One region of the Gordonia jinghuaiqii genome, then DNA from elsewhere that is predicted to be linked to it. Evidence: riboswitches for the same ligand, from Rfam matches in the RefSeq annotation. Region 1 holds a riboswitch; the other holds the start of a gene.
The links. Region 1 has a riboswitch for thiamine pyrophosphate ahead of thiO (glycine oxidase ThiO). Riboswitches for the same ligand answer to the same signal wherever they lie in the genome.

Region 2: linked by a shared signal. The riboswitch ahead of thiC (phosphomethylpyrimidine synthase ThiC) and the one ahead of thiO (glycine oxidase ThiO) in region 1 are both predicted to bind thiamine pyrophosphate.

The regions. Positions count from the first base shown of each region.
Region 1 covers NZ_CP059491.1:4,697,918-4,702,755, forward strand. Annotated here, with positions in the region: gene H1R19_RS20905 (ABC transporter ATP-binding protein) at 1-411, opposite strand, end outside; gene thiG (thiazole synthase) at 452-1,282, opposite strand; gene thiS (sulfur carrier protein ThiS) at 1,275-1,475, opposite strand; gene thiO (glycine oxidase ThiO) at 1,472-2,554, opposite strand; TPP riboswitch at 2,548-2,659, opposite strand; gene thiE (thiamine phosphate synthase) at 2,707-3,429, shown strand; gene H1R19_RS20930 (hypothetical protein) at 3,869-4,258, shown strand; gene H1R19_RS20935 (NUDIX hydrolase) at 4,276-4,758, opposite strand.
Region 2 covers NZ_CP059491.1:590,714-595,551, forward strand. Annotated here, with positions in the region: gene thiD (bifunctional hydroxymethylpyrimidine kinase/phosphomethylpyrimidine kinase) at 23-919, opposite strand; gene thiC (phosphomethylpyrimidine synthase ThiC) at 916-2,610, opposite strand; TPP riboswitch at 2,601-2,715, opposite strand; gene H1R19_RS02580 (GNAT family N-acetyltransferase) at 2,943-3,290, shown strand; gene H1R19_RS02585 ((2,3-dihydroxybenzoyl)adenylate synthase) at 3,318-4,838, opposite strand, start outside.

The DNA of each region.
Region 1 (4,838 bases):
CCCGAGACGCTGCGACATCCCGAGCGAGAACCCGCCGGCACGCTTCTTGGCCACCGCCGACAAGCCGACGGTCTCGAGCACTTCGTCGACTCGGGCGACGGGGATCTGGTTGCTGGCAGCCAACCAGCGGAGATGGGAGCGCGCGCTGCGATTCGGGTGGACCCAGCGGGCGTCGAGCAGCGCACCCACCTGACGGAGAGGATGGTCGAGGTCCCGGTAGCGCCGGCCGTTGACCGTGGCCGATCCCGACGTCGGACGGTCGAGGCCGAGCATCATTCTCATCGTTGTCGATTTACCCGCCCCGTTGGGCCCGAGGAATCCGGTCACACAACCCGGCCCCACCTCGAAGGTGAGGTTGTCGACGGCGCGATGACCGCCGAAGTCCTTCGTCAGATTCTCTACCCGCAGCACGCCTCGACCATAGCCGTCGATCGTCGATGGGCCCGGTGTGTCATTCGGACGGCCTGTCGGGCGTGTACGCGCGGTCCCGTTCGGGGGCGGGCGAGGACGCCTGGGCCCAGAACCGCCTGGGGATCCGTCCGGCCTGCGCGGCCAACCGCCCGGCGACGACCGCGTGGCGCATCGCGGTCGCCATCTGTTCGGGATGTTCGGCCCGGGTGACCGCGGTGGCCAGAAGGACGGCGTCACAACCGAGTTCCATCGCCCGCGCCGCGTCGCTGGCGGTGCCGATCCCGGCGTCGAGGATCACCGGCAGCGGTGCGTCGAACCGATTGGCGCAGTGATCGACGATCATCTCGATGTTGTGCGGGTTGAGAATTCCCAGTCCGGTCCCGATGGGGGCACCGAGCGGCATCACCGCGGCCACCCCGAGATCGGCGAGGCGAGCGGCGAGCACGGGGTCGTCGTTGGTGTAGGCGAGCACGACGAATCCATCGGCGACGAGAGCCGCGGCGGCATCGACGAGTTCGATGGCGTCGGGCATGAGGGTGCGCTCGTCGGCGACCACTTCGAGCTTGACCCAGTCGGTGTCGAACGCCTCGCGGGCGAGCTGCGCGGTGAGCACGGCCTCGGCGGTGGTGTGGCATCCGGCGGTGTTGGGCAGCACCGCTATGTCGAGGCGCCGCAGGAGGTCGAACACGCCGGTGCCGGAACCGGCGTCGACGCGGCGCACCGCGACGGTGGTCAGTTCGGTTCCCGAGGCCACCAGTGCCCGTTCGAGGGTCGCGAGATTGGTCGCACCGCCGGTCCCGGTGATGAGCCGCGACGAGAACTCACGGCCCGCGATACGCAGCGGATCAACGGGAAGCCCGGGTTCAGCCACCCTGCACCGCCGTGACGATCTCGACGACGGCGCCGTCGGTCATCGTGTGCTGGGCCCAGCGTCCGCGGGGGACGACCGTGCCGTCCACGGCCACCGCGATCCCCCGATCGGGTAGGCCGAGCCCGGCGACCACATCGCCCACCGAGGTGTGGGACCCGACGTCGACGTTCTCACCGTTCACCGTGATGCTCATCGGTCTTCTCCTTCCAGAATGGACAGAACAGTCTCCGCGGTCCCGGGCGCGAGCACGATGCCGTTGCGGCCGTGTCCGGTCGCGACCACCGTCCGCGCGTCGACGCGTCTCACGACGGGCAGTCCGTCGGCCGTGCAGGGTCGCAGACCGGCGGCGACCTCGGTCAGCTCGTAGGTGCGCAGACCGGGCATGACCTCGATCGCGTCAGCCAGCAGGTCGGCGACGCCACCCGCCTGGGGTTGCCGGTCCGCACTCCCCTCGGGTTCGTATTGTGTTGCGCCGACCACGATTCCGTCGTTCCGGGGTACCAGGTAGACCGCTCGGCCGTGCAGCCGCGCGCGGATGACGTGCTCGGGCGGCGGCACCGACCACCGGGTTCGGCGAAGTCGCAGGATCTCTCCCTTGGCCGCGTGCAGACGGGCGTCGGGCCACAGCGCGGGGGTCCCGAGGCCGGCCGCGAGCAGGACCTGGGTGTCGGGGCCGGCGAGGGCGTCGAGCTCGGCGCGGGAGTCGACACGGGCGTCGACCAGCTGCACCCCGGCCGCGGTGGCCGCCGACCGCAGGGTGCTCAGGAGCCGCCGGTTGTCGACCGACCACTCCCCCGCGGCTCGGTAACCCCCGACGAGACGCGAGCTCAACGACGGTTCGAGGGCGCGGATGTCGCGGGCGGTGACGGCCTCGAGCGTGGCGTCGGTCTGCGGCCGGCGTGCCCAGACGAAGTCCGCGAGATGCCGGAGGTATTCGGCGTCTGCCGCGGCTGCCGCGACGAACAGCGAATCCGTCGCCGTCACGACGCCGGGATCGCCGAGACGTGTGATCAGTGCCGGCCAGCGGCGGACCGAGTCCACCGACAGCGCGAGCGCCGCCTCCTCGCCGGGATGTCCCTCCCCGAGGGAACCGAGCATGCCCCCGGCGACCCACGACGCGCGCTCGGCGGCACCGGCGTCGAGCACGCGGACCTGCCAGCCGGCGTCGGCCGCGACGAGTGCGCAGGTCAGCCCGATGATTCCGCCGCCGACGACGATCAGGCCGCGGCCGGTAGAGCTGCCGACGGCAGGACGACGGTCGGGATGGCTCACGTGGAATCACCTTCCTTCGCCGGAATGACCCGGATCAGGTTCGACGGTCAGCGGAGGGGTCCCGCACTCTCAGCCCGGCCGACCCGGGCTCCCGTGTGTTCGTACGATCACCCTACCTCCCGTCCGTGCGGCGGGCGGCTAGCCTTGGCGCCGTGACGACCCCGCCCCACGATTCCCGGTCCGCAGATTCCCGACTCCCTGAACACGGCGTGGGCGCCGACCGCCGTCGGCGCCTCGACTCGGCGCGGCTGTACCTGTGCACCGACGCCCGGCGCGAGCGGGGCGACCTGCTCGACTTCGTGGACGCCGCACTCGCGGGCGGCGTCGACGTGGTGCAGCTGCGCGACAAGGGTTCGGCCGGTGAGCGGGAGTTCGGAACCCTCGAGGCGGGTGAGGAACTCGCGATCCTCGCCGGGATGCGGGAGGTCGCACAGGCGCACGGCGCGCTGCTGGCCGTCAACGACCGGGCCGACATCGCGGCCCTGTCCGGGGCGGACGTGCTCCACGTCGGCCAGGGGGACCTTCCGCCGCGGGCCGCCCGGCGGGTCGTCGGGCCCGATGTCGTTCTCGGATTGTCGACGCACGACCCCGCTCAGGCCGCCGCCGCCAACGCCGACCCCGACGTCGACTACTTCTGCGTCGGACCGTGCTGGACGACGCCGACCAAGCCGGGGCGCGCCGCCGCCGGCCTCGATCTCGTGACCTCCACTGCCGCGGCGCAACCCACGAAACCATGGTTCGCCATCGGCGGGATCGATGCCGCGCGCGTACCCGAGGTCACCGTCCGAGGCGCACGGCGCATCGTCGTGGTCCGTGCGATCACCGCGGCCGACGATCCCGCGGCCGCCGCCCGGGAGCTCCTCGGCCGGCTGTAGGAAACCGCCCCTGGAAACCACCCCGGTCGGGTGGACCGGACACATATCGTCGTCGACGCCCCTCCTGAGGGCGGTTTACGGGGCCAGTTTTCGGCCGGGGCGGTCGGCGAGGGCGGTGCGGAAGTCGTTTGCCTGCGTTCGAGGCCGGGTCTAAGCTGGACCGATCATGTCGTACATCTCGAGCGCACTCGTAGCCCGCCGCAGCGGGGTCTGAATCTGACCGACCCCCCGCTGCGGGTCGGTTGCGCTCTCTCGTCGGTCATCCTCTCTTCGACCGGAATCGACTCACGAGATGCACACACGTCCTCAGTCCTCCCACTCCTGTTCGTGCGATGAGCACCGTTCACGGAATGACGTCCGCGCCCAGCCCGCGAGCGACACCTTCGCCGCTCGCTTCGGCGGCCCGCTCCCGACGGGATTGCGCGAGGAGACCACCGGCATGACCTGGCAATCGTTCACCGACGCATACGCGTCGAGCGGCACGATCCGGCTGGGTTCGTGGTCGGTCGAACGGTGCAGGCAGGACCTGGTCGAATGCCGGGCGACCCTCGCGGTCGCCGACCGCATCATCTCGATGTCGGCCGTCGCAGCGGGCCCGGTCGGCGCGATGACGTCGATCCTGCACGGCATCGGCGCACCGGTGCAGATCGTCCGCCTGCACCAACGTGAGGTCGACGGCCTGATCACCACATTCCTGCTCTGCGAAAACGACGGCCGCCAGGCGTGGGCGATCGGCGAGGGCACGAGCGGCGACGAGGCGAATGTCCACGCACTCATCGCCGGAGCCAACCGGCTCGACGCCGGCCGCGTCAGCTCATCTGCGCGCTGAGCACGCGGGCCGACGGGTCAGCCCTGGGGGTCGAGCATCGCGATGCGTGCCCGCAGCGTCGGCCAGGCCAGCCCGAACGCCGGATGCAGCGGGAGCTGGTCGACGCGCTGCTCGTCGACCCAGCGGAGCTCCGTCGACTCGAAGTTGGCGACGGTGCGCACCGGCTCGTCGGTCTCGGCGATCACCGTGGTGTAGGTCCAGCCGCCGGGGGACTCATGCGTGACGACCGCGGCGACCACCCGGAGGTCGTCGCCGGTGATGCCCGCTTCCTCCTGGGCCTCACGGATCGCGGTGTCGATCGCGCCCTCATGCGAGTCGCGGGCTCCGCCGGGCAGCGCCCAGGTTCCGCCCTGGTGTGACCATGCGGCGCGATGCTGCAAGAGCACACCCGTCGAACCCTCGGGCAGCGGCGCCCGCAGGAGGAGCCCGGCCGCACCGTGGACACCCCAATACCGTGAGCCGTCGGGATCGATCACCCAACCGTCGCCGTCTCCGCGCACCACTCCTCCTCGCACACCCCGTCCCCGTCTGCCCCTGTGTCGGGTCGAGTGACGGGTTGGCTTCCACCGTAAGTGAGTGG
Region 2 (4,838 bases), 1.1 Mb from region 1:
GTTGCGACGTGGTCTCGGACTCCTACGGACCGGTTGCAGCGTCGGGGACCGGGCCACCGACCCGCCATAGCGGGTTCACCGGGCCGTGTCCCGCACCCAACGGGTATGCCGAGGCGAGACATGCTGTGACCCAACCCTTTCCGAAACCGACCGCATCGGGTACCGAGAACCCGTGCGCCAGAGCGCAGGTGATCGCCGCCGCGAGGGTATCCCCGGCGCCGTGGTCGTGGGCGGTGTCGATGCGTTCATGACTGAGCTCGATGAAGTCCTCGCCGTCGGAGAGCAGGTCGGGTGACTGAGCGGATGAACGCAGGTGACCGCCCTTGACGAGCGCCCACCGGGGACCGAGATCGAGCAGCGCCTTCGCCGCGTCACGCTGGGTGGCGGCGTCCACGACGTCGATGCCGGTGATGAGCCGCACCTCGTCGAGGTTCGGGGTCACCAGGGTGGCGAGCGGGAAGAGTCGGTGGCGCAGTGTGTCGAGTGCGGAATCGGCGAGCAGCTGATTACCGTGCATGGAGGCGCACACCGGGTCGACGACCAGCGGAACCGGGGTGTCCCGGCCGATCCCGCTCCGGGCGCACTGGTCGACGATCGCGTCGATGATCGGCGCCGAGGCCAGCATCCCGGTCTTGGTCGCACCGACACCGATGTCACCTGCCACCGAATCGATCTGCGCGGCCACGGTCTCGGGCGCGATCTCCTGGAACCCGCTGACGCCCAGCGAGTTCTGGACCGTCACGGCGGTCACCGCGACACAACCATGCAATCCGAGCAGAGCGAACGTGCGCATGTCGGCCTGAATCCCGGCGCCGCCGCCGGAATCCGAACCGGCGATGGTGAGCACACGCACCGGCGTCAGACCCGGTGCGGCGACAGGGAGCAACTCGAACCCGTTCGCCACCGGCCTGCTGGTCATACAGCACCTCCGGAACTGGCCTCGAGCGGCAGGTACACGCGGTTGCCGGCCTCGGCGAACTCCGCCGACTTGGCGGCCATGCCCTCGGCGATGGTGCGGTCGATGTCCTCGGCGGTCACGAGTCCGTTCTCCTCGGCGTAGGCGCGCACATCCGCCGAGATCCGCATCGAGCAGAACTTGGGGCCGCACATCGAACAGAAGTGTGCCGTCTTCGCCGGTTCGGCGGGCATCGTCTCATCGTGGTACTCGCGTGCGGTGTCGGGATCGAGCGCGAGATTGAACTGGTCGGTCCAGCGGAACTCGAAGCGCGCCTTGCTCAGTGCGTCATCGCGTTCCTGGGCGCGCGGATGTCCCTTGGCGAGATCGGCCGAGTGCGCGGCGATCTTGTAGGTGATCACGCCGACCTTCACATCGTCGCGGTCGGGTAGTCCCAGATGTTCTTTCGGTGTCACGTAACAGAGCATCGCGGTGCCCGCCTGGGCGATCATCGCGGCGCCGATGGCCGAGGTGATGTGGTCATAGGCCGGCGCGATGTCGGTGGCGAGAGGCCCGAGTGTGTAGAACGGCGCCTCCTCGCACAGCTCCTCTTCCAGGCGCACGTTCTCGGCGATCTTGTGCATGGGTACATGCCCTGGCCCCTCGATCATGACCTGCACGCCATGCGATTTCGCGATCGAGGTGAGTTCGCCGAGGGTGCGGAGCTCGGCGAACTGCGCCTTGTCGTTGGCGTCGGCGATGGATCCCGGACGAAGGCCGTCGCCGAGGGAGAAGGTGATGTCGTACCGGCGGAAGATCTGGCACAGCTCGTCGAAGTGGGTGTACAGGAACGACTCCTGGTGGTGCGCCAGACACCAGGCGGCCATGATGGAACCGCCGCGCGAGACGATGCCGGTGACCCGCCGCGCCGTCAGCGGGACGTACCGTAGCAAGACCCCGGCGTGCACGGTCATGTAGTCGACGCCCTGCTCGGCCTGCTCGATCACGGTGTCGCGGTATATCTCCCAGGTGAGTGAGGCCGGATCGCCGTTGACCTTCTCCAGCGACTGGTACATCGGCACGGTCCCCACCGGGACGGGGGAGTTGCGCAGAATCCACTCGCGGGTGGTGTGGATGTCGGCGCCGGTGGACAGGTCCATGATCGTGTCGGCGCCCCAGCGGGTGGCCCACACCATCTTCTCCACCTCGTCGGCGATGGAACTGCGCACTGCCGAATTGCCGATGTTGGCATTGACTTTCACCGCGAACCGCTTGCCGATGATCATCGGCTCGGATTCCGGGTGACGGTGGTTCGCCGGGATCACCGCGCGTCCGATCGCCACCTCCGACCGGACGAGCTCGGCGTCGACGCCCTCCCGGGCGGCGACGAATCTCATCTCGTCGGTGACGATCCCGGCACGTGCCCAGGCGAGCTGGGTACTCGCCCCGTCCACGGGTTCCGGACAGTTCCAGGTCCGCCGCGTCGGCGGCAGGCCGCGAGCGAGATCTATCTCGGCGGAGGCGTCGGTGTACGGACCGGAGGTGTCGTAGACATCGAGGTGCTCGCCGTTCGTGAGATGCACGCGTCGTTTCGGGACGCGCAGGTGGTCGACGGTGAGGTAGTGCTTGGTGCTGCCCTCGATGGGGCCGAGGGTGAGATACCCCGAATCGGCTGGTGCGCTGGTCTTGCGAGTGCCGGATACACGTGTGCCCATGGCTGTCTCCCTACGCCGGCATTACCCGGACAGGTTCGAGCGGTCGGCGACCGCCCGTCGCCATCTCAGCCCTCGGTCATCGTGAGAGCCCCCGCGGTGTGTAGTTGTTGTCGTGCGTCAGCCACGATACATCCTGCTGCTGCGAGATCCATCGCGCTCGGCGTGCGCCGGGGAGGTGTTTCGCGCGATCGGGTGCGAAAGACAGCGGTTACGGTTCCGTAAGGTACTATGTGATCCGTGTCACAAGTGGGCTCCCATCGCGAGAAGCGGCGGCGCACACAGTGACCGGGCAACGTGATCGGACAACGTGTCCCAGAGGTGAGGAGGGGTAGGTGCGGCGCAAGTATCGTCACCGGCCACCGCAATCGGCGAAGTCGATTCTGCAGCAGATCTCGCAGGTGGTGCACAACCGAGACCGCGACCGCTTCGAACTCTGGGTTGCCGGCGACCTCGTCGGAGTCGCCGGCTACTCGACCGAGACCGTCGACGGCGAAACCACGATCACCGTGCTGCACACGGTTCTGTACGACGAGTACAGCGGCCATGGTCTCGCCACGCGACTCACCCGCACCGTCATCCACTACGCCCGTGACCAGGGTGCGCGGATGAGGCCGGTGTGCACGTTCACCAAGCGCTACCTCGACACGCACCCGGGAGTGGTCGACCTCGCGCCGGTGTGAGTGGCCGAGGTAGCAGCTTCGGCGCGCTCAGTCGGCGGTGGCCAGCAGTGTCTCCCGCAGCACCTTCTTGTCGATCTTGCCGACCGCGGTGACCGGGAGTGTCGTGACCACGCGGACCACGTCGGGAAGTTTGAACGACGCCAGTCCGCGCTCGGCGAGGAACGTGCGAAGCGTTCTCAGCTCCAGCGGCCGTTCCGACGGGTGCTCGTGGGAGAGCACGACGGCCGCGCAGATCTTCTCGCCGAGGGCGTCGTCGGGTAAGCCGACCACCGCGACCTGACGGATCGACGAGTGGGCGAGGAGGTTCTCCTCGACGTCGTCGGCGGCGACGTTCTCGCCGGCCCGCACGATGGTGTCCTTGATGCGCCCGGTCACCGCGAGGTGGCCGGAGGGCAGGCGGGTGACCTTGTCGCCGGAGCGGTAGAACCCGTCGGGTGTGAAGGACTTCTCGTTGTGGGCCGCGGCCCTGTAGTACCCGCGGATCGTGTACGGCCCGCGCACCAGCAGCTCGCCCTCCTCGCCATCGGGCACGTCGGCGCCGTCCTCGTCGACGACGCGAACCTCGTCGAACTCCGACATCGGTGAACCCTGCACCTCGTGGACGAGATCGCGGGGTTCGTCGGGCCGGGTGTAGCAGATGAGGCCCTCGGCCATGCCGAACACCTGCTGTACGACGTCGCCGAGTGCCGCATCGAGCGCGACGGCGTCGGGCTGGGCCAGTTTGGCGCCGCCGACCTGGAGCAGCCGCAGCGAGCTGATGTCGGCGGGCTCCCATTCGGTCGCCGCACACCACAGTTGTGCCAGGGCCGGGACCAGGGCGGTCACCGTGACGCGGTGGGCTTCGATGAGGTCGAAGGTGTTGTCCGGGCTCGGATTGTCGGTGAAGACCACGTGGCCGCCGACGAGGAACGTCCCCAGGATTCCCGGGCAGCACAGCGGGAAGTTGTGCGCCGCGGGCAGCGCCACGAGGTAGGTGTCGTCGGCGGTCAGGCGTGCGACCTCGGCGGACCGGCGGGCGTTGAGGTCGTAGTCGTCGTGGGTACGCGCGATGAGCTTGGGCAGCCCGGTGGTGCCGCCGGACACCAGGAACAGCGCGGGGATCGTCGGATCGGGGTCGGCCGGCAGTTCGACGGCCGACGGGTCGGCGTCGGGGATCGCGGCGAACGGTCCGGGATCGCCGGAGATGAAGATCTGGGCGACGCCGGGGACGCGGGCCTGCAGCTCGGTCGCCAGGTCGCGGAAGTCGAATCCGCGGCGGCCGTCCTCGCCGATGTAGGCGACGGCGTCGGCGCCCGCGGCCAGATGGGCGATCTCGGTGATCCGGTGGGCGGGCAGCGTCATCACCGGCACGACGCCCGCGCGGAGCAGGCCGACGAGGGTGACGGCGAAGTCGAGGGAGTTGTTCTGCTGCAGGACCACGCGCAGGCCGGGACGCAGCCCGGCGTCGACGAAGCCTGCCGCCCGCCGGAGCGTCGCGCGGCGGAACTCGGCGTAGGTGAGTGTCCGCGGTCCGTCGACGGTGGCATCGGTGACCGCGGGGGAGTCCGG